4 regions of the Shewanella sp. 38A_GOM-205m genome follow, and region 4 is predicted to be linked to each of the others. Evidence: predicted binding sites of a transcription regulator. Region 4 holds the regulator's gene; each other region holds the start of a gene.
The links. Region 4 encodes LexA, which represses DNA repair genes until DNA is damaged. Its sites were predicted from a motif close to TACTGTATNNNNATACAGTA; they were not measured.
Positions count from the first base shown of each region.

Region 1: a site for LexA is predicted at 4,011-4,030, ahead of N512_RS0116940 (DNA topoisomerase III). Genes of this name have one in related genera too.
Region 2: a site for LexA is predicted at 1,315-1,334, ahead of dinB (DNA polymerase IV). Genes of this name have one in related genera too.
Region 3: a site for LexA is predicted at 2,673-2,692, ahead of recA (recombinase RecA). Genes of this name have one in related genera too.

Region 1 is NZ_JADP01000034.1:37,210-42,300, forward strand. It holds gene N512_RS0116915 (TonB-dependent receptor) at 1-2,030, opposite strand, end outside; gene N512_RS0116920 (hypothetical protein) at 2,057-2,284, opposite strand; gene N512_RS0116925 (hypothetical protein) at 2,610-2,954, shown strand; gene N512_RS0116930 (VOC family protein) at 3,021-3,395, shown strand; gene N512_RS0116935 (hypothetical protein) at 3,502-3,876, shown strand; gene N512_RS0116940 (DNA topoisomerase III) at 4,064-5,091, shown strand, end outside.
Region 2 is NZ_JADP01000005.1:47,659-52,749, reverse strand. It holds gene dinB (DNA polymerase IV) at 188-1,264, opposite strand; gene N512_RS0106125 (methyl-accepting chemotaxis protein) at 1,419-3,425, opposite strand; gene bfr (bacterioferritin) at 3,674-4,141, opposite strand; gene bfr (bacterioferritin) at 4,152-4,625, opposite strand; gene N512_RS0106110 (GGDEF domain-containing protein) at 4,787-5,091, opposite strand, start outside.
Region 3 is NZ_KI912439.1:21,224-26,314, reverse strand. It holds gene alaS (alanine--tRNA ligase) at 1-605, opposite strand, end outside; gene N512_RS0120540 (regulatory protein RecX) at 1,067-1,498, opposite strand; gene recA (recombinase RecA) at 1,510-2,574, opposite strand; gene mutS (DNA mismatch repair protein MutS) at 2,891-5,091, shown strand, end outside.
Region 4 is NZ_JADP01000026.1:44,852-49,942, reverse strand. It holds gene plsB (glycerol-3-phosphate 1-O-acyltransferase PlsB) at 1-1,751, opposite strand, end outside; gene lexA (transcriptional repressor LexA) at 2,017-2,637, shown strand; gene N512_RS23145 (cell division inhibitor SulA) at 2,634-3,125, shown strand; partial or broken gene coxB (cytochrome c oxidase subunit II) at 3,594-4,715, shown strand; gene ctaD (cytochrome c oxidase subunit I) at 4,734-5,091, shown strand, end outside.

The DNA.
Region 1 (5,091 bases), on a different contig from region 4:
CTGCCTAACTCACTTCTCTGGCCATCATTTGCCTTGAAGCGATAGTCAGAGTCGGCGCTGAAGCTGTGCTCGGCCTGCAATCTTAACTGTTGGCTGTCACCGCGCCAGGCGATAAAGGCCGTGGCCTTGGAAGGTGAAGCATAGGTGACTGTCTCATCAATCCAGTCGGCGCCATTTTTGATTTCACTGCGAACCAGATGCAGGTTGCTGCCCACCTGCCAGGCGCTGCTGATATCGAAGTTCAGCTGGGCTTCCAGGCCATAGGTGCGTTTATCCTTGTCCTTGACTTCTATGGTCAGATCGCTGCGATTGACCTCAATCACCTTATCCGAGATGGCGTAATACAGACTGGCCTGGGCCTGCCAACGGTCGGCCAGATAGCGCCAGCCCAGCTCAAAGGAGTCGGTCTTGATGCCATCGAGGCGGGAATCATTGATATTAATGCTGTTGGTCAGCTGCAGATAACCATCGGCATTGGCCTGATAGCTGCCGCGACCATAGTATTTGGACAGATCCGGCAGCTCAAAGCCCTGTGAGTAGGCAAGCCACAGTTGCTGATCCCGACTCAGTTTAGCCACCAATCCCAGGTTAACCAGGCCGACATGGTAGTCTGTGCTGCCGCCCTTGATAACATCGGCGCCCGGCGCCTTACCTTGGGCAATCGCCACCTGTTGGTTATAGCCGATAAAGTCATCGACGCTGTTGTCCATCTGCTGATAACGATAACCTGCGTTGAGCACCAGATAGTCGTTGATATCCCAGCTGCCCTGCAGGAAGGCTGCGATGGACTCGACACTGAAGTCGACATATCGGCCTGTGGTAAACAGCTCCTTCATGGTCAAACCGCCACTCTGGTTGGCGGCGTCGAGATCAAAACTCATCTGATCCGAGTCGAAGCTCTCCTTGTCCCAGTCGATGCCCCAGGTGAGTTTGAGGCTGTCGCTGGGCTTGGATTCCAACACGGCTTTCAGGCCATAAATGCCGGTGTTTTGTGACGAGGCCGAGAAGTTGTAAACCCCGAGGGTTTCACTGACGTAAGGGAAGGGGTGAAAGTCGAGATCTTCCTTGCGATAAAAGCCTTGCAGGTACAAGGTTTGGCCGAGAAAATCAGCCTGGGTATAGCTGAGGTTAAGTAAGGTACGATCGGTTTTGGGACTGCGATCGGCATTCAATCCCTTGCGGCTTTCGAGCAGGGAAGCATCTGAGGTGACACCGCTGAAGTTTTCCCCCATATAGAGGCCGTGGTCGCCATCGGACTCATTGTTGTAAAACTGCACCATGGCACTGAGGGTGGCATTGTTTGGTAGGCTCCAGTCCAGATTGGCCATCAGATCATAACCTTGGGTGTACTGCATGCCGGTTTGGGTGATATCCGGCATCACCTGATTGCCGCTGCCGTCGAACCATTGGCCATTTTTCTGCCAGGCGGCACTGAAACGTCCCTTGAGGGTATCACTGCCTCCGGCCACGGCAAAGGCGGCGCGGTAATCCAAGTCATCACTGCCGTTAAAACCCGATTTGAAACCTGCTTCGGCTTCAAAGGTATCCTGGCTGTCGGCGGCTTTTTTGGTCACTATATTGATAGCGCCGCCCAAAGCTCCACCGCCATAGAGGGCTGAGGCGCCGGCCAAGACTTCAATGCGGGCGATGTTAAAGGGATCTATGCTGTCCAACTGGCGGCTGATCCCTCTGGAGGTGTTCATGGATACGCCGTCTATCAGCACCACCATGGCGCGGCCGCGCATGTTCTGACCAAAGTTGGTTCGGCCCTGGCTGGATACGTCCATGGAGGGAACCAGGGCGGCCAGCATTTCTTTCACGCCTTTGCCGCTGTCTATCTGCTCGCGGATGCTGTTTTCATCGATTAACCAAACCGTGCTGGAGAGCTCGCTTATCTGGGTAGGGGTACGGTTGGCACTGACCACCATGCGCTCCATCTGGGTTTCTTCGGCCATGGCGGCCCCCATCAGCAGCAATTGACTGCTGACAGCAGCGGCGACAAGGCTCATCCGAACCATGGATTTGGGCATAACATTCTCCTAAACAACTCAAGGGGTTAAATGAGGCACCAGACAGGGATCCAGCAGGCAAACACCAGGCTGAGCGTCTTCTTGCCGGGTTGGTATCCCAAGGCTAAAGACAGCACCAAGCCTGGTGCCAACAGCAGGATCAACAGCCGGGCATCCAGCCCAAAACTGGCCAATACCAGCATGATTGCCAGCAAGACCAATCCCTCACACCAAAGCAGTTGGTTACAGCGCAACAACAGCGGGGACGTTTCCATATTATTTGGCCTCCTGAAAGATGTTGCATTTTAATTGCAAACAAGAATAGTTCGCAATTGAATTTACGCTGAGTGATGGAAAAGTGAGCTTATGGAGGTATGAATATTTCCATAATTAAATCATGGGTATGTGAAGATATCTTCGAATAATGCTTTGAAGGAGGACCGCAGGTGGGACACTTGGTTTTGACTGTCGGAAAAATAGGGGCTTGCTATTGGCCTGGAAAGTCTCGGCCGGGCTTTCATGGTTGATTTCAGCCGCTGATAGGGCATAGATTACGGCAAGGTAGAAAGGGAAATACTGAGAAAGGTTGTATTCAACACTATGGACAAGTTACTGGAAAATCTGTTTTCAAAGCGCGCTGATGAGCTGGATGCCTTGCTGGATAAAAGGGATGAAGCGGCATTCGATAATGCTTGGGTGCATTTAAATCAGCAAGTAGGCGAGGTTGATGCTCACTTGGATAACAGCTTGGATAACAAATTTGATAGCAAAGCGTTGTTTATAACATTGTCCGAAGCGACCAATTGCCACGAGATATGCTGTTATATCGCAGATGACCTGGAGCTGATTGAGAAAGCTCGGACCATGGGCTTGGAGTCAAAGTTTCTGGATTATTTAAAACAAAGCTATCGGCAAGGTCAGGTGCCATGCGAATGGTTAGGCTAAAAAACAGACTCGCTCTTTCGTATCGGCGGCGTTGCCGGCTTGAGCAGATTTCAGGAGACTTGCTTGATGAAAGTGAAACGAATCGTAGCCAATGTGGCCGCTGCCGACCTGGACGCAGGCCAAGTATTTTATGAATCGATTTTTGGTCTTGAGCTGGTTATGGACCATGGCTGGATTAAAACCCTTGGCTCAGCTGAAGAGATGAAAATTCAAATCAGTTTGGCAACCGAAGGCGGCTCAGGGACGCCGGTGCCAGATCTCTCTATTGAGGTGGACAATCTTGATTTGGTGCTTCATCGGCTGAAAGCGCAAAACATAGAGATTGAATACGGGCCAATCTCAGAGCCTTGGGGGGTGCGCCGCTTTTATATCAGAGATCCATTTGGGAAATTGCTCAATGTACTTCAACATGATCCGGATATACTCCTAACTTCAAATTGAATAGTGGATGATTTTACTTAAATAACCCATTGATTTCACTATGGTAAATCCAGGTGAATTGCTTTTACCCCGGGGCAGAGCGTCGGGCCAATAAGGAATTAAGCAGATGCAGTTACCCATAGAGTATTGCTGGTTGAGAGCGCATAAATTTGCAGGACTCATGCCTTGGTGGTTTATCGATGAACCCGGCGGACCCGGGCTGAGAATGGAATACCAAAAAGAAACCGGGGAGGACTTCTATCCCATCGCCAGGCGGCAAGACAATGACAGCGTGGCCGGGTTTAAAGTGATTGACGGCGAAATACAAAAAGAGCTGGTCTCTGTCCATTTAACCTGGACAGGAAAGCGCGAACAGCAAGGTTTTCCGGCCAGGGCCGTGTACAAGGATATTTTTTCCTGGTTGTCAGAAGAAGTCCTTCCCGAAACGGCTGACTGGGTAAGTGAAGAATTCCTGGCGGAGCTTGAGGAGGAAAATAGATAGCTGCGCTGTGTTTAGTTGCATTGTTTAGTTGCCTTGTTCAATCACCTTGTTCTATCAACTTTGCCCAATCAAGCTTAGTTAATCATGCCATTACCCACAGAGGGTTTGCAGCCGACAGATGACTTGGCTAGAATTACTGTAATTTTATCCAGTAATACTGTTCAGTGACAGTCAAAGGACGCAGTGGATGATCCTCTATATCGCCGAAAAGCCCAGCCTTGGGCGTGCCATCGCCGAGGTGCTCCCCAAACCCCATCGCAAACATGAGGGCTATATCGAGCTTGGCAACGGTGATTGTGTTTCCTGGTGTATAGGTCATCTGCTGGAGCAAGCTGAGCCGGATGCTTACGATCCCGCCTACAAGTCCTGGCAGTTGGAACATCTGCCGATTGTCCCGTCCGATTGGCAGATTAAACCCAAAGCCAGCAGTCGCGGCCAACTCAGTGTCTTGCGTAAATTGGTCAAGCAGGCCAGTGAGTTGGTCAATGCCGGCGATCCTGACCGGGAAGGGCAGTTGTTGGTGGATGAAGTGATTGCCCATCTTGGGGTCAAGGGCGATAAGTTGGCAGCGGTTAAACGCTTGTTGATAAGCGACCTCAACCCGCAGGCGGTAAAACGCGCCCTGGGGCAGATGCGCAGCAACCGCGAGTTTGTGCCATTGTCGACTTCGGCACTGGCGCGTAGCCGAGCCGATTGGCTCTACGGCATGAATATGACCCGTGCCTATACCTTGCAGGGGCGCAAGGTGGGCTATCAGGGTGTGCTGTCGGTCGGTCGGGTGCAAACCCCTGTGCTTGGTTTGGTTGTCCGGCGCGATCTGGAAATCGTGGCCTTTGTGCCCAAACCTTTTTATGAAGTACTGGCCCATCTTAGCACCCAAGAGGGGAGCTGTTTCAGCGCCCGTTGGCAGCCCAGTGAGGCCTGTCAACCTTGGATGGATGAGGAGGGGCGGGTGCTCTCCCGCGGTTTGGCGATGAATGTGGTCGGCAGGATCACCGGCCAACCCGGCCGGGTTGACGAGCTGGAGCGCAAGCAAAGACACCAGGCACCGCCTTTGCTCTACAGTCTGTCTGCGCTGCAGATTGATTGCGCCAAACGCTTCGGTATGAGCGCTAAAGAGGTGCTGGATACGGCGCAGTCCCTGTACGAACGGCATAAATTGATAACCTATCCGCGCTCCGATAGTCGTCACCTGCCCAAGGCGCAGTTACAGCT
Region 2 (5,091 bases), on a different contig from region 4:
TAATCTCGGGGAAAGGTCAGAGCTTATAATTACGTATATACAGTAAGACTTACACTGCGACAGTGGCAAAGTATCGCCAGCTATGCTTGTGAGTCGGAATACGCTGAAAACCTGCTATAGAGAGCCCATATGGAACAGAAATGGAGCTTGTTTATCCCCTCGCTGAGTGCAAACCGTCAATTGGGGATTAGAAAGCCAGGTCCAACTGCTGCAAAGCTTCCTCTGCCGGTGAGTGGCTGTCATCTTGGCTGACCAGCCCGGCAGCCACCCCCAGCAGACGGATGCCACGGCCGTTGGCTCTTTGCAATGCCTGGGTCAGCAAGTCATCCAGCAGGCGCACAGATAACTCACTCGAGCGGGTTTCTATAGTGGTCTGTTTAAAGTCACTGAACTTGAGTTTGACCACCAGCTTATGAATTTGCCTGTCTTTGGCTCCGCGCTCCAGACGGCGGGCCAACTCCTGCACCAACTGTGGCATTACCTGGCGACACTGGGCCAGGGTATGAATATCCTCTGCCAGCGTGGTTTCTACCCCAACAGACTTGCGCTCTCGGTTGATGGTCAGTTCACGCTCGTCTATCCCCTGAGCCCTTTCATAAAGCAAGGTACCAAACTTTCCAAACCGCTGTTGCAACTTGGTCAGCGGCACCTTTTGCACATCCGCGCAGGTATGCAGCCCCATATCGGCCAGCTTCTGGGCGGTGACCTTACCGACGCCGGGGATCTTGATAAGCGGCAGGTTTTTTACAAACTCGGGCAGTGCCTGTGGCGTGACCACATACTGGCCGTTGGGCTTGTTGAGATCCGATGCCACCTTGGCGAGAAACTTGACCGGGGCGATACCTGCCGAAGCCGTCAGGCCGGTTTCCGCCAGGATATCGGCGCGAATAGCCTCGGCAATTAGGGTGGCCGAGCCTTGGTATAACGAGCTATCGGATACATCCAGGTAGGCTTCATCCAGCGACAGAGGTTCAATCAGTGAGGTATAGCGGGCGAAGATGGCCCGGATCTCTGCCGAGACTTCCTTATAGACAGACATGCGCCCGGGGATCAGCAGCAGATCCGGGCAAAGCTTTAACGCATAGGCCGAGGCCATGGCAGAACGAACGCCGAATTTACGCGCCTCATAATTGCAGGTGCTTATCACCCCGCGTCTGTCACTGCTGCCGCCGACGGCCAGAGGTCGGCCACGATATTCTGGAAAATCACGCATCTCCACCGCGGCAAAATAGCAGTCCATGTCGATATGTATGATCTTTCTCAAGCTTGCTTTCCGGATCTCAAAGGGCTCGGTCGAGCCGGACACAAACAGAGTACTGTATAAAAAAACAGTTAACAAGCCAGGATAACGAAAAAGCAGATCAATCGAGAGCAAAAAAGGAGAGCCAGGGCTCTCCTTAATGGATTTAAAGCTCGTCTTAATCGATGCGGAACTGACCTATGTTACGCCCCAGAGCCGTGGCCAACTGTTGGAATGCCTGCATCTGATGTGACAGCTCTTCGCTGGCGCTCAGGGATTCATCGGAGCGGCCACGGACATTTTCAATGTTGCAGGCCACTTCTTCGGCCACCACAGCCTGCTGGCCTATAGCCGCAGTGATCTCCATGGTTTGCAGCTGGATGGCATCCACTGCCGCAGTTATTTCTGTCAGTGCCCTCTCCACTTCCAGAGTCAGACTTTGGCCCTGGTTGGCCTCCATGACTCCGGCTTCCATCACCTGTTCGGCTTGTTGTGCCTGTTGCTGCAGAGTCTGAATAATGCCCTGAATATTGGTCGTGGAGTCCTGAGTGCGGGATGCCAGGGTACGCACCTCATCGGCCACAACCGCAAAGCCCCTTCCCTGCTCGCCGGCGCGGGCCGCTTCAATGGCGGCGTTGAGTGCCAGCAGATTGGTTTGCTCGGCAATGGCGCGGATCACACTGAGCACCTCGCCTATTTCCTCTGAGCTGCTTCTGAGCGCCCGAATAACCCCGGCGGCTTGGTTGACCTGAGTAGAAAGTGAGTGCATTCCCTGACTGGCCTGCTGCACCACATCTGCGCCGTTTCTTGACTGCAACAGCGCCGTCTCGGCAAACTCGGCGGCTCGTTGGGCGCTGGTCGCCATCTCCTGGCTTGTGTGGGCCATTTCGGTAGCGGCTGTGGCCACTGAGGCAATTTCCTGTTTCTGGGCGCTGACAGAGGCCAGTGCGTTGTCACACACTTCAGCCGCGGCGGCAACCCCATTATCCACCCGACCACTGAGTTCACGGGTTTCCAGCAACAGACTCTGCACCTTGGCGGCAAAACGGTTGAATGCCGCGCCGAGACGCCCAAGTTCATCGGCGCGGTTGATTTCAATGCGGCGTGACAAGTCGCCCTCACCCTCGGCGATATCTTCCATGGTGTGCAGCAGGCTATTGAGATTACGCCGAAACGGCAACATCATCAGGAAAACGGTTAACGCCACCAGTAAAATAATCCCCACTGAGACCAGGCTGGTTTGCCAAAGGCTTTGCTTCACCGGTGCCTGAAACACTTCATTGGGCAACATGAACCCCAAATACCAGCGCACTTTGGGATAGTCACCGCGAATGGCAATGTAGCTCACCCGCTGCAACTCTCCCTGATAAGTGACTTCGGCAATACCGGCATCCCGGGTTTGCATTTCACGTTTCAGTTCACTAAAACCCTGATTGTCGCCGCTGAGATTGTCAATAACGGCCGCATCAGAGCCGGCGGGGAACGTTTGATTAAAACCCGGGAAGTAAACCAGCTTTCCCTGCTCCGTCATCAAAAACGCCTGGCCTTCGCCCCGGTATTTGATTGGCGCCAGCAGGTTTTTACCTATGGTATCGATGAGAATATCCATACCGCCTATGCCTATCAGGCGACCATTGGCATCCTTGACTACTGTCTTGACCGTGGCCGAGATTGAGCCGTCGTTGGCATCCACTGCCGGGTCGCCGACAAACAAACCATTTTTGTCTATCGCCTCCTGCCACCAGGGACGTTTGTTGGTGTAGTAGTCGGGATCGCCATCGTAACGGCCATTGAGATCAAAGTACTCGAAGGTATTGGCCGAGCCGAAGAACACCGACTTGATCTCCTTGTCCTGCTCGGAGAAAAAGTGGAAGTAATCCACCAGCTGTTGATAGCCGGGATCGAGGCTGAGATCTGAGCCACGGCTATGGTATTTGGCAAACCAGTTATTGATGGCAGGGTTAGCAAAGACAGAGTGAATAATCTGCCCCTTGGCGTAGAAGTAATTGCCGATTTCATTGGCCTTGAGGGTGATCAGCGCCGATATGTCCTGATCTATGCGGGCACGGGTATCGTCGCTGCTGCTCTTGACCATCACGACGGCCACTATAGACAACAACAGCGCCAGGGCACCGACGATAGCCAATACAAGTTGCAAACTGAGAGAACGTCTTATCTGCTCCATTGCGAGTCCTATTTGTTATATTTTTATTTAAGGAAACCAGCAATGTATCAGAATCTGTTAACAATTTTGAATACTAAATGACAAGAAACAATATAATTTTCTATGTAAACAATCCCCTGCACCAAACCGAAGCAATTCAGTGCCTTATTGCCCAACTCAAGTGCATTCAAATTTAACTCAGGCTCAATGCAACACCAGATAGCAAAAGAGCCGCAATAGCGGCTCCTGTCGTGACGGCTTTGATACCGTTACATCTTGGACTGGATGTAATTCTGTAACCCAACCTTGTCGATAAGGCCCAGCTGTTTCTCCAGCCAATACATGTGATCGTCTTCGGTTTCTTCCAGCAATAGCTCCAACAACTCCCGGCTCTGATAGTCCTTGAGTTGCTCACACAGGGTGATGGCTTCTCTCAAGTTGGCGGCAACCTTATATTCATATTGCAAGTCGTTGTGCAGCATCTCCTGCACATTCTTGCCTATGGTGAGGGCGTCGCGACTGGCAACATCCGGAGTGCCTTCCAGAAACAGGATCCGTGCAATCAACTTGGCGGCATGCTCTCTTTCATCGTCCGACTCATGCTTGATCCGCTCATAGAGCTCATTCAGCCCCCAGTCTTCATACATATGAGCATGCACAAAGTACTGATCCATTGCCGACAGTTCCCCGGTCAGCAGCTTGTTGAGCACATCTATGACTTGCTGATGGCCTTTCATACCTGTCTCCTTATTCTTTCTCAATCTGTGACTGCAGATAGTTCGCCAGTCCGGTCAGGCTTATCAGCTCAAACTGAGCTTCCAGCCAATCCAGGTGTTCCTCTTCATCTTCCAGCAGATCCTCGAGGATATCGCGACTGACATAATCACGCTCAGTCTCACACAGGGCAATGGCATCTCGCAGCACTGTCAGTTGCTCTTCCAGCATCTGTTTGTCACAGGCCAGCATCTCTTCGCTGTGTTCACCTATGCGTAACTTGTCCAACTGTTGCAAGTTGGGCAGGCCTTCGAGAAACAACACCCGCTCGATAAGCTTGTCGGCGTGCTTCATATCCTGAATCGATTTCTTGTAGGCTTTGTGGTTGAGTCCTTCCAGGCCCCAGTTCTTGAACATGCGGGCATGAAGGAAGTACTGATTGATGGCTGTCAGCTCACAGGTCAACACCTTGTTGAGCTGGGACACCACTTTGGGATGACCTTTCATTATCTCGTCCTTTAGCTTTGATTAAACTTGATCCAAGTCAATGTTTCCAGCCTAGCCCAAAGCGGGACGCATTACAAATTAACCTTTAATTTCACAAACTTACAAAAGATAACCATTATCATTTTAACTAAGGTTAGCAAGCTGATTTTAAGCACAAGTGATTAAAAAAGCTCGATATCATCTTCTATCTGTGGCCCCTGGAGCTTGCCTTCTTCCAACAGTTGCCCATAAAACGCCACTTGGTTGCGACCATTGCCTTTAACAAAATACAGTGCGTTGTCGGCCTGATTGAGCAAGGTTCCGGGCTCAACCCGGGGATCTATCCCCACAATGCCCATAGAGATGCGGATCCCGCCCAACCGCTCCTGCTGCAATTTGGCCAGCCTGTGGGTAAACTCCTGACACAGCTTAAGCAAGGCACTGCGGGTACGCGGCGCCGGCAGGATAACAAACTCATCACCGCCAA
Region 3 (5,091 bases), on a different contig from region 4:
TCCTCTTCCGGTGTACCTGGGCGGCCACCAGGAATGTGAGCACCGTGGTCATAGAAGATTTCAGTACAAGGACCACAAGGGCCTGTATCGCCCATCTGCCAGAAGTTATCTGAAGCATAAGGTGCGCCCTTGTTGTCGCCGATACGGATAATGTCCTCGGCGGGAACCCCTATCTGCTTATTCCAGATATCAAAGGCTTCATCGTCAGATTGATAAACGGTAACGCACAGACGTTCCTTGGGCAGCTTGAGCTCTTCAGTCAAGAAGGTCCAGGCAAAGCGAATGGCATCTTCTTTGAAGTAATCACCGAAGCTGAAGTTACCCAGCATCTCAAAGAAGGTGTGGTGACGGGCCGTATAACCCACGTTGTCCAGGTCGTTATGTTTACCACCGGCGCGAACACAACGCTGCGAAGTGGTAGCGCGGCTGTAGCTGCGCTTGTCCATACCGAGGAATACGTCTTTAAACTGGTTCATCCCGGCGTTAGTGAACAACAAAGTGGGGTCATTGCCTGGCACCAGTGAACTGCTGTCGACTACCTGATGGCCATTCTTGCGGAAAAACTCCAGGAAAGCACTTCTGAGTGCTGCTGTGGTTTGGTACATAAATCGTCCTGAGTTGCTTAAGCCTGAATAATGTATAAAAAGTGGTCTAAAGGCGTGCATCGCCCGGCCACTCAAGCGCTCTTTTGCCAAGCATTATAAGCATGCAGCGCCAGAATACCAATTAGATTGCGCAGGGTATGACGCCTGATACAGCCAAGGTACAGAGAGCGTTAGCGGCATAAGCCGAAACCCAATAACCTGAGTCAGCACATACCATTTGCCATAGGCGCGGAATCACTCAGGGGATGGAGCCTTGAAGGCTATGGCAAGTTTTCACGGGACTGAGAACGTCAGCTAATAGCGCCAGAACGGAGTGTTAACAGCTGAGTGTTACTTTGGCGTGCAAACAACGACTGCACCCCAAGGGAAGTGAATGCTGACGTTTATAAAACAAGGTCAGGTTTGGACGCTTTGGGAATGGCGCTTAGTTGTGGAAGGGGCAATTGTGATAGAGGGAAAAGTCAGTCGTAAGGGTCATATTCAAGGGCGTATGCCACTTGATCATAACTAAAGCCCTGCCCCATCAAGTGACGAATTCGACGAGCTTTTTCTTTCATATCATCTGCGGGACTATCGCCGAATTTTTTCAGCGCGCGCGTGCGGGCCAAGGCAAACCAGTCACAATCACTGGCATCCAAAACCTGCTCAATACATTGTTTATTTAAGCCCTTTTGCATCAGTGCTTGACGCACTTTCCCCGGGCCGTGGGCCTTGGCAATATGGCTGCGCAGCAAGGCTGCAGCGAAACGCTGATCATCGATAAAACCTTTGGCTTCCAGACCATCCAAAGTCTGTTCAACTTCGGGCGACTCAAAGCCCTTGTCCAGCAAGCGGCTCTTGAGTTGCTCGCGGCCATAGTCGCGGCGCGCCAATAGCACGACCGCAACATCCATTACCGACTGGCTCAGAAGACTTCTCCGGTTTCCAGATCGACATTGCCTTCACCTGTCTCGGCGCTGGCAGGTGCCGCTTCTGCTTTGCTGAGCAGTTTGGCGCGCAGTGCCGCTTCGATTTCGGCAGCCACTTCAGGATTTTCCTTGAGGAACTTACCGGCATTGGCGCGGCCTTGACCTATCTTGTCACCTTTGTAGCTGTACCAGGCGCCGGATTTTTCCACCAGCTTGTGGGCTACGCCCAGGTCAACCAACTCACCGGTACGGTTGATCCCCTGACCATAGAGAATTTGGAAATCGGCTTGTTTGAAGGGGGCGGCAATCTTGTTCTTAACCACTTTAACCCGAGTTTCGTTACCAACAACCTCGTCACCCTCTTTGATAGCACCTGTACGGCGGATATCGAGACGAACGGAAGCGTAGAACTTAAGGGCGTTACCACCAGTGGTGGTTTCAGGGTTACCGAACATGACCCCAATCTTCATCCGGATCTGGTTGATGAAGATAAGCAGAGTGTTGGACTGCTTGAGGTTACCGGCCAGCTTACGCATTGCCTGGCTCATCATACGAGCCGCCAGACCCATGTGGGAATCACCGATTTCACCTTCGATTTCAGCCTTGGGCGTCAGCGCCGCCACTGAGTCAACAATGATGACATCGACGGCGCCACTGCGAGTCAGCGCATCACAGATTTCCAGCGCCTGTTCACCTGTATCTGGCTGAGAACACAGGAGGTTATCGATATCCACGCCCAGCTTCTTGGCGTAGATAGGATCCAGTGCGTGTTCGGCATCGATAAAGGCACACACTTTGCCTTCACGCTGCGCCGCGGCAATCACTTCCAGTGTCAGGGTTGTTTTACCAGAAGATTCAGGACCATAGATCTCAACGATACGGCCCATTGGCAGACCACCGGCCCCCAGAGCCACGTCCAGAGAAAGCGAACCGGTAGAGATGGTTTCGACATCCATGGTTCTGTCTTCACCCAGCTTCATGATAGAACCTTTACCGAACTGCTTCTCTATCTGTCCCAGAACTGCGTTCAGCGCCTTCTCTTTGTTTGGATCTATTTTCATTCCTGTTCCCTCTTGATTGCGGCGCAATGCGCCGCCTGAAATCTATGTTGCCGCTCCTTTTAAGAGCTTTGGCGTCAATACCAATCTGCCACCTAGTATACTGTACAATCATACAGTATCAAGTACTGGTGATAATTTATTTAAAGGCCGCTTGCGGATCAATCACTTGTGACCGAAAGCATAAAATTTACCCGCCCACGACTGGTTCAGTGATGAATAACTGATACTATTGGCGCCATTGTCGAAAGGGCAACCGCTCTTGGAAAAACAGTCAAGGAAACATCTGAAAGCTCCCATGAATGCAGTGATCACGCCTATGGATAACCCGGATTTGGAAAAACACACCCCGATGATGCGCCAGTATCTGTCGATGAAGGCGCAGCATGCCGAAATGCTGCTGTTTTATCGCATGGGGGACTTTTACGAGCTGTTTTACGATGATGCCAAAAAGGCCTCCGAGCTCTTGGGTATTTCACTGACGGCCAGGGGCAAGAGTGGCGGCGATCCTATTCCTATGGCGGGTATTCCCTATCATGCGGTGGAAGGTTATCTCGCCAAGCTGGTGCAGCTCGGTGAGTCGGTTGCCATCTGTGAGCAGATTGGTGACCCGGCCACGTCCAAAGGGCCGGTCGAGCGCAAAGTCGTGCGCATAGTGACTCCCGGAACCCTCACCGATGAAGCGCTGCTGCAAGAACGTCAGGATAACCTACTGGCCGCCGTCTACGAAGGCAAGAACGGCTTTGGTTACGCCACCTTGGATGTGGCCTCCGGCCGTTTTGTGATTGCCGAGCTGGCCACCCTTGAATCATTGGAGGCCGAGCTGCAACGCACCAAACCTGCCGAGCTGCTCTACAGCGAAGACTTTTCCCAACAAAGCCTGATTGCCGGCATCAAGGGCAAACGCCGTCGTCCCGAGTGGGAGTTTGACTTGGATACCAGCATGCGATTGTTGCTGGATCAGTTTGGCACCAAAGATCTGCGTGGTTTTGGCATAACAGACGCCAGGCTGTCACTGCAGGCCGCCGGCTGCCTGATGCAGTATGTGAAAGATACCCAGCGCACCGCCCTGCCCCATATCAATGCCATTACCCGCTTTAACCAGAGCGACAGCATAGTGTTGGATGCCGCCACCCGGCGGAATCTGGAACTGACAGTGAACCTTGCCGGTGGCCGGGACAATACTTTGGCTTCGGTGCTGGATGCAACCGCGACCCCCATGGGCAGCAGGATGTTGCAGCGCTGGATCCATCAGCCACTCAGAGATCATCAACAGATAGGCCTGCGGCAAACCGCTGTGGCGGAGTTGATTGCCAGCGGTCTGTTCGAGCCGTTGCATGATGACCTCAAGGCACTCGGTGATGTGGAGCGGATCATGGCGCGCCTGGCTCTGAGAAGCGCCCGCCCGAGAGACTTTGCCCGTCTGCGGCAAGCGCTGGCACTGTTGCCGCAACTGCAGCAACTATTGGCAAACACGCAAAGCCCCGAGCTTGGCCGTTTGAAACGCCAGCTCAGTGAATTCCCTGAAGAACTCGCTCTGCTGGAGCGGGCCATTGTCGACAACCCACCGGTACTCATTCGTGATGGCGGCGTGATCCGCGATGGTTATCATGCCGAACTGGATGAATGGCGCCGCCTCAGTGAAGGCGCCAGTGACTATCTGCAACAGTTGGAAGTCAGGGAAAAAGAGCAAACGGGAATAGCCACCCTGAAAGTCGGTTTCAACCGGGTACACGGCTACTATATCGAAGTTTCCCGCGGCCAGTCGGCACTGGTGCCTCTGAGCTACCAGAGACGCCAGACATTGAAAAACACCGAGCGCTATATCATCCCCGAGCTGAAAGAGTATGAAGAGAAAGTACTCTCCAGTCAGGGCAAGGCGCTGGCACTGGAAAAACAGCTTTGGGACGAGCTGTTCGATCTCCTGCTACCCAAGCTCAGCGAGTTGCAGGCCTTTGCCATGGCGGCGGCCGAGTTGGATGTACTGAGCAACTTTGCCGAGCGGGCCGACAGCCTCAACTACAACCAACCTGAGTTGAGCGATAAGCCGGGCATACATATTGAAGCCGGGCGTCACCCAGTAGTTGAGCGAGTCAGCCAGGCTCCCTTTATCGCCAACCCGGTAACTCTTAGCCCTGAGCGTAAAATGTTGGTGGTCACAGGCCCCAATATGGGCGGTAAGTCCACTTACATGCGTCAGGTGGCACTGATCACCCTGATGGCGCATATCGGCAGCTTTGTGCCGGCAGATAAGGCGATTCTGGGGCCTGTTGACAGGATCTTCACCCGTATCGGCGCCTCGGACGATCTGGCCTCGGGCCGCTCCACCTTTATGGTGGAAATGACAGAAACGGCCAATATTCTCCACAATGCGACCGCAGAGAGTCTGGTGCTGATGGATGAGATTGGCCGCGGCACCTCCACCTATGACGGCTTGTCACTTGCCTGGTCGGCGGCAGAGTATCTGGCTCAGCGACTCGGCGCCATGACACTGTTTGCCACCCATTACTTCGAGCTGAC
Region 4 (5,091 bases):
TCCAGACCTTGTTGCAGCAACTGCTTACCGTCGCCCTCAGCAACAGAAGTATACTGGGTATATGGCACTTCCTTGAGCAGATCCAGATACAAGTCCAACTGACGTTCCAACTGGCTTCGCTCCAGCGCATTCTGTTCTGATGACAAGAGTACCAGGCTGGTAAGAGTCACGGCGCTGGCAGCGGCGGCATCGTTGATATGAGTCATCACCCTATTGGCCAGAGTATTAACCGCCGGGGTCAGCCAGCTGGGTTTCTGCTCGGGATCGGCCGCCACTTCTTCGCGCCAGTTGGGCGCCGCTTCACTGAGGAAATTCTGCAGCGTCACAGGCTCACCAAAGTTCACATAACCCTGACCGAAATTGCCCAGCTTACGCAAGGCGCCAACCACCTGCCAAACAGATTCTTTCTGCTTTTTCTTGCCGCTGAGTTCTTTGTGGTAAGTGGCCACTTCCATGACATGGTCGTAGCCCAGGTACACAGGCACCAGAGTCACCGGCCGTTCAATGCCCCGCAGCACAGAGTTAACTGTCATCGCCAGCATCCCTGTCTTGGGTGACAACAGCCGTCCGGTACGGGAGCGACCACCTTCGGTGAAGTATTCAACCGAATAGCCTTTGGCAAACAGCTGATCCAGATACTCGCGGAACACAGCGGTATAGAGCTTGTTACCGTTGAAGCTGCGGCGGATGAAGAAAGCACCACCGCGGCGGAACATGGGCCCGGCGGGCCAGAAGTTCAAGTTGATACCGGCGGCTATGTGGGGCGGAACCATACCCTGAAAATAGAGAATATAGGAGAGCAGCAGGTAATCCATATGACTGCGGTGGCAAGGCACATAAACTATCTCATGGCCATCGTGGTGCAGCTGGCGTATCTGCTCGGCGCCCTTGATGTTGATCCCCTTGTAGAGCTTGTTCCACAACCAGGTGAGGATCCGCTCGGCAATACGCACCAGGCTGTCGGAATAGTGGGCGGCAATCTCATCGAGATATTCTTCCGCCATCTCCCTGGCTCTGGCCTCGGGGATCTTCTTGGCAGCGGCCTCTTCTTTAATCGCCTTTTTCAGCGTTTCCGAGCGCAGCAACTCATTGAACAGAGCCTGACGGTTGGGCAGCACGGGTCCTGTCATCACCTTGCGTTGCCGGCGGAAATGTACCCTGGCCACCCGTGACAACTTATGGGCAATAGCCTTGTCGGTCCCATGTTCATCGGCCATCAGCCGCAACGACACGGCATTGGAAAACTGCACAAAGTTGTCGCGCCCCAGAAACAGGATCATCAGAAACTTGCGCAGCCAAGTGGGATTTTCCCGCTCAAATACGGCGGCACGCATGCTGTCATCTTCCTTACCCGGAGTGCGGCCCCAATAGAGGCTCACTGGCACCAATTGAATATCCAGTTGTGGATTAGCCTGATGCAGGTTCAGCAGAGAAGTGAAACAGCTGAGAAATGGCTTGTTGCTCTTGCGCTTGCCGAATAGGGGCTTGGCTCCTTCCAGGCAGACGACTCGGGGAACGGTAATATCATCAACCTTGAGTGCCTCATAAGGACAAGGCAAACCAAACTTACGGGTGACTTCCGCCAATGCCGCAATATCACTGACAGATTCCGTCTTCATTACATAGGCCATCGGCTTGGCCGGATCCAGGTTCAAATCGGCGAAAGGATCCTGAGGCACCACAGTGGTATGCACCAGCTTGCTTTGGAGCCAGCGAAGAGATTTAAACCAGAATGAATCTTGTTTGGACATGTTTTTTCAGTGTCTGAGCCACAATCAATAGCCCAATAGAATACCAGAATTTCCTGAACCTTAGCTAGGGAAGGTGCGAACCGGCCCCGGCAGTTCCTCTGGCCAATGCCTTGAACTCCCCATGCTGCATCAGACAAGCCGTTAAAACCAAAGCACCGAATGGCTTACTTATCCGCTCCCTAAAAGTTTCAATTTTGGTTAATACTTGCACTGACAAAAATACTGTATATACTGACAGGTACTGTATGAAAAAACAGGAATCACCATGAGACCACTGACACCGCGCCAGGCACAGATTCTGGAACTGATTAAACGCAATATAGCCGACACCGGCATGCCGCCAACCCGGGCCGAAATTGCCACCCGGCTGGGCTTCAAGAGCGCCAATGCCGCCGAGGAACACCTCAAGGCATTGGCCAAGAAAGGCTGTATTGAGATCATGCCAGGCACCTCTCGTGGTATTCGCCTGCCTCATGATGAACAAGCGGAGTCAGAAACAGGCTTGCCCCTGATTGGTCAGGTTGCCGCCGGTGAACCCATACTGGCACAGGAACACGTTGAGCAGTATTACCAGGTCGACCCTGGCATGTTCCACCCCAATGCCGACTTTCTGCTACGGGTACGCGGCGACAGCATGAAGAACATAGGTATTCTCGAAGGTGATCTCCTGGCGGTTCACAAGGTACAGGAAGCCCGTAACGGTCAAGTCGTGGTGGCCAGGGTTGAAGACGATGTAACTGTGAAACGCTTTGAAAAGAAAGGTAATGTGGTTTATCTACATGCCGAGAACGAGGCTTACTCCCCAATCAAAGTCGACCTGACTTTCCAGCCATTGACCATTGAAGGACTGGCGGTAGGGATAATACGCAATGGAGACTGGCTATGAGCATAATGACTGGCAACGCCCCAAGACACCCAGGCCTGTGGACAGACACCGGTATTGCCGGCAATCAGCCTTGGCAACATACCGGTATCTCCAGCTTGGCCAGCCATAGCCAGGGACGTCAGGAATTATTGCGCCTCTGCCCTCAATTGGCGCAATTGAGTCAACAGGGACGCTGGATAGTCTTGATTAACGCCCCGGCCAGCATAGGTTACAAAGAAACCTTAGCAAGGGCCGGTGTCAGAATGGATAGAGTACTCTTGGTGCGCACCAAGGATGAAGTAGAAGCCTTGTGGGCAACGGAAAGAGCCCTGACCAACGGCACCTCCAGTGCAGTGATCAGTTGGATAGACAGCCTGGATGCCCGTGATAACCGCCGATTGCAGCTGGTCGCCCGTAACGCCAGAGCCATGGGCATAGTGTTGGAAACGGGACAGCAGGCGAAAGAGGTGGATAACCACCTCAACGAACTTACCCACTCCATCCATTGATTGTGTTTAAAGGCCATCCCTGGGATGGCCTTTTTTCTGTGCCTTTTTGGTGCAATGCCTTCCCCTGTCAATCGGCGGCAAACCGCGCAGCTATGCTACTCACACAGAATTCACCTCTGGATTAACAGACGCTTTTTTTTCATATAGTTAGAAAACATCGTGATCTTGATCAATATTTAATCTACAAGTAATGTAAGAACAACGATTGTGTTATCTCCATGCAATTCGTCGTAGGTTGACCGCCCCATTTCGGTTCATAACGAGTGGTGCCGTCGCCGGAAATGCTGAGTATATTCAGCGGTAAGTGCAACAGTGGTCACCACCTGTATACCTAGAGCTAAGTGAAACCGCCGCCGCACTTTGAAGTCATCGTTGCTTTTTTGGGAACTGAAGAGTTTGCATAGAGCAAAGACTTACTGTGTGACTCTTCTTTGTAGTTGCGAATGCAATTGACAGAGGAGATGTCTTGTGAAGCAATGGCTGTGTGTTTTGCTGACCTTGTTGTGCGTCAGCTTGTTGTCTCCAGGCGCTCAGGCAGATATGCCCTTGAATATGACTCAAGGGGTAACTGAGATCAGTGGCAAGGTGTATCACCTGCACATGATCATTCTTTATATCTGTTGCGCCATAGGTTTGGTCGTATTCGGCGTGATGATCTACGCCATGATCAACCATAGGAAGTCCAAAGGGGCAGTCGCGTCCCAATTCCATGAAAGTACCAAGGTAGAAATTGCCTGGACGCTTATCCCCTTTTTAATCCTGATCCTGATGGCAATCCCCGCAACCAAAACGCTGATTGCCATGGAAGATCCCAGTGATGCCGACCTGACGGTCAAGATCACCGGCTCGCAATGGAAATGGCACTACAGCTATTTCGGCGAAGACATCGACTTCTTCAGCATATTGGCAACGCCGAGATCCCAGATAGAAGGCCAGGAAGCCAAGGGCGAGCACTACTTACTTGAAGTCGACAAGCCTTTGGTATTGCCCATCAATCGCAAAGTCCGATTCCTGATGACCTCAGATGATGTGATCCACTCCTGGTGGGTGCCCGCCTTTGCCGTCAAAAAAGACGCCAATCCCGGTTTTATTAACGAAGCCTGGACCCGGGTGGACAAACCGGGGATCTACCGCGGCCAATGTGCCGAGCTTTGCGGTAAAGACCACGGCTTTATGCCGATTGTGGTGAAGGTACTGGCAGAAGATGAGTTTGACGCCTGGATGGCGGAACAGAAACAAGCCGCGGCTACGGCCGCCGAAGAAGCTCAGGCGGCCCTCAGTGAGACCATGAGCCATGATGAGGCCATGGCGCTTGGCGAACAGATCTATATGGCGCGTTGCGCCGCCTGTCATCAGCCCAACGGCGCCGGACTTCAAGGGGTGTTCCCGGCGCTCAAGGGCAGTGCTATTGCCATAGGCCCAATCGCTGCCCATCTGGACATAGTGATCCATGGCAAGACAGGCACCGCCATGCAGGCCTTCGGCAAACAGATAACCGCCAAGGAACTGGCTGCTGTGGTGACCTATGAGCGTAATGCCTGGGGCAATAATACAGGCGACACTGTGCAAGCCGCCGACGTCAATAACCACGGGCAGTAGGGGGAGAAGATGAACTCATTCAGTCAAGATGCCGAAGCTGGCGTTCAGGAAATCGCTGAACAGGAACACCAGCATCATCACGCCCCCAAGGGGATCATGCGCTGGTTGCTGACCACCAACCATAAAGACATAGGCACACTCTATCTCTGGTTCAGCTTCATCATGTTCCTGATAGGGGGCGCCATGGCCATGGTGATCCGTGCTGAATTATTCCAGCCCGGATTGCAACTGGTCGAGCCCAACTTCTTTAACCAAATGACCACAGTTCATGGCCTTATCATGGTTTTTGGCGCCGTGATGCCGGCCTTTACCGGTCTGGCCAACTGGTTGATCCCCATGATGATAGGTGCGCCGGATATGGCGCTGC